2 regions of the Marinomonas vaga genome follow, and region 2 is predicted to be linked to the other one. Evidence: predicted binding sites of a transcription regulator. Region 2 holds the regulator's gene; the other holds the start of a gene.
What was found. The regulator PhoB, encoded in region 2, activates phosphate uptake and scavenging genes when phosphate is short. The targets are predictions, from matches to a motif close to TGTCATANNNNTGTCANA.
Positions count from the first base shown of each region.

Region 1: ACZ5DR_RS11770 (PhoX family protein) is a predicted target of PhoB. The motif match lies at 1,395-1,412, and genes of this name have one in related genera.

Region 1 is NZ_AP043903.1:2,509,417-2,512,839, reverse strand. It holds gene ACZ5DR_RS11770 (PhoX family protein) at 1-1,285, opposite strand, end outside; gene ACZ5DR_RS11765 (ABC transporter ATP-binding protein) at 1,529-2,317, shown strand; gene ACZ5DR_RS11760 (ABC transporter substrate-binding protein) at 2,310-3,230, shown strand; gene fhuB (Fe(3+)-hydroxamate ABC transporter permease FhuB) at 3,236-3,423, shown strand, end outside.
Region 2 is NZ_AP043903.1:1,244,086-1,247,508, forward strand. It holds gene ACZ5DR_RS05790 (response regulator) at 1-53, shown strand, start outside; gene phoR (phosphate regulon sensor histidine kinase PhoR) at 93-1,448, opposite strand; gene phoB (phosphate regulon transcriptional regulator PhoB) at 1,455-2,150, opposite strand; gene ubiA (4-hydroxybenzoate octaprenyltransferase) at 2,232-3,086, opposite strand; gene ACZ5DR_RS05810 (chorismate--pyruvate lyase family protein) at 3,111-3,423, opposite strand, start outside.

The DNA of each region.
Region 1 (3,423 bases), 1.3 Mb from region 2:
TTGTGGTTGCCCCTAATTTAGAAGCAGCAAGACGGGTGTAAATAGCAATTTCTGCTTCCGTCATACCCGTCGATTCTGGCGTTAGAGCCATCCAATGACCAGTATTGTTTTCATTGAACTTAGCGACGTACAAAGTACCTTCTTCAAGAAGGTTTGAATTATCACCACCGGAAACGTACTTATTCTTAGACACAAAGCGGTATAAGAACTCACCACGCTCATCGTCTCCTAAGTACACGACCACATGACCATTGGCAGCCACTTCTACTTCCGCGTTTTCATGCTTGAAGCGACCTAGAGCGGTACGCTTTTTAGGTCGCGCAGTAGGATTCATTGGATCAATTTCAACGATGTAACCAAAGCGGTTTGGCTCTTGTGGCTCTTTAGATAGGTCAAAACGCTCGTCTGCCATGGCCCAGCTGTAACCCCAATCATCATGACTGATGCCGTAACGCTTCATTTGAGATGTCAGTGGGAATTCTTTATTTGAAGAAGAGAAGTAACCATTGAAGTTTTCTTCACAGGTTAAGTAAGTGCCCCATGGGGTTTGTCCATTACCACAGTTATTCCAAGTTCCTTTCGCCACGACACCGCGAGGGTCCGCTTTGGTTTTAAGCAAGTCATGACCGCGGGCTGGACCGGTAATGTCCATTTCGGTATCCGCAGTAATACGGCGGTTAAATTCGGAGTCCTTAACAATCCCCCAATTACCACCAGTACGAGCAATTTCAACCACTGACACACCGTGAGCGGCTTTACTTTTACGAATGTCATCCGCAGTCGTTGGCTTGCCGTCGGCACGGTTAGCATGAAGTGTATTAAGGTTAGTGTATTCGTTGTTTACACATAGGATTTGACGACCGTTATGAACAAACAGTGCCATACCGTCGTTGTGGTCCCCAAAGGCCATTTCTTGCGATGCACCGGTACCACCCGTTTTAGGATCAAAAGCAGGTGCGTTTGAGAACAAAGGCTCACCCCAAGACGCCAACACTTCCCACTTGTAACCTTTCGGCACTGTCACTGTGTCATGGGCATTTGCTTTCACCATTTCAAACGCTAGGCGAGACATTTTCATCTCTTCACCAGCGAGCGCTTTACCTGCCGCAAGTGTTGTAGATCCCATTACGAACGCTGTTGCGCCGACTGCGGCACCGCCAGAGAGGAAACCACGGCGAGAGACCATGGCTTTTGCCGTTTCTTCAAACTCAACCACTTCCATCGCCGGACGGACCATTTCATCGTGCTCATCAAACCCTAGCACTTGATCTTGCTTAACTGACATCGCAATTCCCTCAATCGAATATTTTAGTTTTGTTGCGGTACCTACCCTTCCACAAAGCAGGCCCGAAAAATAAAGACCAAAACATTTAGCCTACGAGAGATGTCAGTTACATGATGTTTGCATGACAGTTTGGTGAACCAAATGAAACGATAATGCAAATGATTCGCAATATTTCAACGAGTTTTGTATTATGGCGCGCTCAATCATTTCTTTGAAAGAACCGAATCGGAGTTTCCATCTCACATGTATCAGTTATCCGACGTTCTTATGACTCGCGACGATCGTTGTATTCTAGACATTCCAACACTCACGATCCCGACCGACAAACTCACTGTTGTGCTTGGCCACAATGGCTCAGGCAAGTCTACTCTTGTTAGCTTGCTAGCAGGACAACAAGCCCCAGACCAAGGCCTAGTCACGCTAAACGGCAAACCCATGGCGCAATTTAACGCTAAAGCGTTAGCAAAAGAGGTGGCCTTTTTACCTCAGAAGCTGCCCGCCTCCGCAGGCTTAACCGTGCGCGAAGTCGTCAGACTGGGAAGATTTCCGTGGCGTGGACTGCTGGGCCGCTGGTCCAAAGAAGATGAGCAATTGGTAGACGCGGCCATGGCACAAACCAAGGTCACAGAGTTTTCGCACCATCTTGCTGACAACCTGTCCGGCGGGGAGAGACAGCGAGCATGGGTGGCCATGCTATTAGCACAGCAGTCGCCCGTCTTGATTTTGGACGAACCTACGTCAGCACTGGATATCCAACACCAATATCATCTAATGGCGCTACTGGCTCACATTACCCAAGATGCTGCTAGAGGCATGATCGTAATCCTTCATGACCTTAACTTGGCACTACTTTACGCCGATCACATTGTCGCTCTTGCAAAAGGAAAGATCGCATTTGAAGGTAATAAAGAGCTTTTATTGGACGAGGAACGACTTTCAGCGCTTTACAACACCTCAATAAAATTAATCGACCACCCTGTCAGTGCCAACAAGCTGGCTGTTGTCTGTCCTGAGGAACTTGCCCATGCCTAATATCAGCGCTTCATTAAAGGCCATTGTGTCATCGATTATGGCGCTGTTCATAAGCAGTTCAGCCTTAGCCTTCACCCTTGAAGACAATCGTACTACTCATACGTTTAACCATACTCCGAAGCGCGTGGTATCGCTCAACTGGGATTTAACGGAACAAGTCATTGAGCTAGGAATTATTCCAGTGGGTGCCACAGAAATTCAGTCTTACAATGAGTGGGTGATGCAACCTCCAATCCCAGATCAAGTCCCTGATGTGGGCACTCGTGCTGAGCCTAATTTAGAGCGCATTGCTGCCCTGACTCCCGATGTCATTCTTGCCACAGCCACTCAAGCAGACATCATTCCCGCTCTTGAGAAAATAGCGCCAGTTGTCTATCTAGAAAACTATACCGCCGATGTGAACGCTGGCGAGGTGGCTATCCAACAGTTTGTGTTGCTTGGCAAATTGTTTGGTCAATCAGAGTTGGCTAATCAAAAAATCGCCGAACTCGATAATGAGTTCACGAGATTAAAGGCTCAATTGACAGAGGCCTTCGGATCAGACTTACCTAACGTATTGCCTGTGAGACTCAGTGATGAAAGCTCGGTATTCTTATTTACCGAAAACTCCACCTCGGACTATGTTCTCAAACGACTCGGATTAACCAACCCCATTCCCTTACCAGCGGCCCAATGGGGCGTCACTCAAAAGCGCATTGACGTACTTAAAGATGTCACGAATGGCTATGTTCTAAACATTTTACCCTTCCCCTACTGGGATAAATTAAATCGTTCATATCTTTGGAAAGCGATGCCATTTGTTCGGGAGCAGAGAATCAATTCCGCAGACCCCGTGTGGAGCTATGGTGGAGCCATGTCGTTGAAATATTTGGCAGAGGGTTATACCCAAAGCTTGCTTGAACTCGCGGAATAATTTCCATGGAACGCCAGATTACTAAAGTCTCCATCCCATTAATGGTTTGCGCTCTGATTGCTTGTATCTTGTTGGGAACAAATTTGCCCTTTAATCAACAATGGCATCTGATCACTCAGTCCACGTCACCAGAGAGCTTTGCCGATTTCAGTTATCTTTTTGGGCATTTGCCACGATTAACAATGGCACTAAT
Region 2 (3,423 bases):
ATCAGGATCCAGAGAAAGAAGGTTTCATTCACCAGTTGTTTGAATCCTTGTAATTGAGGTACAAAAAAGCCGTCACACCAGACGGCTTTTTATTATCGATCTGCTGTGCTTTCAGCCTGATCAGATGAGGTGTCGGACGTCACAGCTGCCAGCAGCGCATCTTGACGTACTCGGTCAATTGGAAAGAAACAAGAGAAGGTGCTGCCAACGCTTGGCTGACTACGAATCTGTAGCTTGGCATTGTGGTGAATGAGTACATGTTTGACGATAGCGAGCCCTAATCCTGTGCCTCCAGTGCTAGAGCCACGACCTTTATCCACTCTGAAAAAGCGCTCTGTTAGACGAGGGATATAGCGCGGATCAATACCTAGCCCCTGATCTTCTACCGAAAATACCCCACTGTGCTCAGTTTTCTCCCACGTCACTTGGATTTTACCGCCATTGGGTGAGTACTTGATGGCATTTACAACCAAGTTAGAGAAAGCGCTGTAGAGCTCATTGGATGCCCCATAAATATAGCTGTTCTCTGGGATAGAAAAAGTCAGCGCATGCTGATCAGAGAGGATGGGTTGCGCAGTCTTATTAATAGTGTCGCAGATTTCATTCAAATTCAGCCACTGGTGATCTTCACGCTTATCATTGGTTTCTAAGCGGGATAACAGTAGTAGGTCTTCGATCAAGTGCTCCATCCGTTGGGATTGATCAGACATGCTGTCGACACCCCGTTGCATACTTGCAGGAAGACTGTCTTTAAACATAGAGAGGGTTTCGAGATAGCCTTTAATCACCGTGAGCGGTGTTTTTAACTCATGGGAAGCATTGGCCACAAAGTCTTTACGCATCTGCTCAAGCAGGTATAAACGGGTCACATCGCGCACAAAAATAAGGTGATCATTTTGATCGTAAAGGGTGGTTTGGACTTCCAAATACACGCCTTCTTTGGAGGGCGACTTGATCACTAACGGCTCCCCGAAACGCTTTTGTGAAAAGTAGCGATAGAACTCAGGATTACGCAGTATATTGGTGATGGGCTGACCTCGATCCACTGGACGCATCAGCCCGAGTAACAGACCTGCCGAATTATTCCACCACTCTAAGTTACCTTGGCTGTCGGCCATGATAACGCCTTCTTTTAAGGCGGCAGTGGAGTTCTCAATTCGATTAAGCGCTTGGCGCATACGGCGTTTGGATTTACGTTGCTTCTTCTGCAAGCGATACACCGCATCAAAGACTTCCCCCCAGATACCACTGGATTCCGGAGGGGCAGATTTCCCCGAACGTCGTAACCAAGATTGAAACAAGTACAGCTGATAAAGCTGCCAATAGAGAGACCCCAGCACATACAAAAGAGTTGTGGCTAGGGGATAGCCTATGACGAGGCCAATGGATAACACAGCCGCTAGACCACTTAGCCATGTTAAAATTGCCTTGCGCCAGATTTGTTTCATAAAGTCTTAGGCCGTACGTTTTGCCGAGAAGCGGTAACCCGTACCTCGGACAGTTTGGATCAAAAAGTCGTGGGAGTCGCCGATGGCTTTACGTAAGCGTCGGATGTGAACATCCACGGTACGCTCTTCAACGTAGACATTGCCACCCCAAACTTGATCAAGCAGTTGTGCTCGCGAATACGCCCGCTCTTGATGGGTCATCAAAAACTTCAGCAAGCGGTATTCTGTTGGCCCCATTTCAATTGGCGCAGTGCCGATTGAGACACGTTGGCTAATAGGGTCAAGCAACAGGCCTTCCACTTCGATTGGGTCATCAACACCTTGTGGGGTCGCACGACGTAATACCGCTTTCAAGCGAGCCACTAACTCACGGGGAGAGAAAGGCTTGGTGATGTAATCATCAGCGCCAACTTCTAGCCCTTGAATTTTATTGTCTTCTTCGCTTTTTGCTGTCAGCATGATCACTGGGATCTCTGCGGTGGTTGGATCTTTTTTCAAGCGGCGTGTTAGCTCGATACCACTGCCTCCAGGCATCATCCAATCACATAGGATTAGATCTGGACGGTGATCTACCACGATTTCGTGTGCTTGTTGGCTGTTTTCGGCTTCCATGTATTCGTAGCCAGCCATTTCTAGCGCGACAGCGATCATTTCGCGAATCGGCGCTTCATCATCGATAATTAGTACTTTTTTACCGGTCACAGGACATACCCTCATCTCAGGAACGGTAGATATTAAAGCGGTTTAATGTGACAGCTATGTTAAAATGTCACATCCGCCCTCTCAAATGTAATAGCTTAGAAGTATTCCTGCAAACAAACAGTAACCAACTCGGTTGTTATCAAGAAAGGACTTAAAGCAGGCTTGTCGATTCCGATCTTTGGCTTGTTGATACTGTAAATAGAATAACACCGCTGCGCCAACAATACTTAAGTAGTAAAGCCATCCCAGTTGCGCTAAAACGCCAATCCAAAGCATTAGGGATAAGGTCAGTCCTTGTAAAACAATAATGACAAACAAATCATATTGGCCAAATAGAATGGCGGTGGATTTAATGCCAATCTTAAGATCATCAGGGCGATCTGTCATAGCGTAATAGGTGTCGTAGGCGATGGTCCAGAAGCAGTTTGCGACAAACAACATCCAAAGCTCCATGTCTAACAAGCTGCCTCCCTGAGCGCTGTAAGCCATAGGGATGGCCCATGAAAATGCCAATCCTAAAAAAAGCTGGGGCAGATGCGTATAGCGTTTCATAAATGGATATAAAGCGGCCAAGAAAAGGCCAACAAAGGAGAGCAGAATCGTTTGCCTGTCGGTCATCAGCACGAGCACAAAACTCAGTAACGCTAATCCTGCAAACAGTCCTAGAGCCTCCTTCTCCGACACTCGACCTGATGGAAGAGGGCGGTTTTTTGTACGCTCTACGTGTCCATCCACTTTGCGGTCAGCGTAGTCGTTAATGACACAGCCAGCGGAGCGCATGGCAAAGACACCCAGCACAAAGATGATAATAAGGTGCCATTCAGGCCAGCCATCCGCAGCGAGCCATAATGCCCACAAGGTGGGCCACATGAGTAGCAATGAACCAATAGGGCGGTTAAAACGGGTGAGATCCGCGTAATCTTTAAGTTTACTCATACTTTCCGTTGTTAGATTGATTGACTAAAAGCGCCCAGCGAGGCTCGTGAACTTGCCTATACTAGGATAAAACGCCTCGTTCACCAAAATCCCTGGACCAAATTCCATAAAGATAGAGCGGCGAGCCCAGAGTGCATCAGGGCACTCTTTTAGAATGCCAGCGGGTAATTGTGCCACTTCTATTGGACTGCGCTTGAGAGCGCCCGATCGGTACACGTAACCCCCCAAGGGACGATTCTTCAGGTAAGGTAAGTAGCGCCAAGAGCCACGTAGGGAACGTGCGGGCATAATAGAGCGAGCATAGACCACGGGGATGTCATCAACATGAAGCACAACG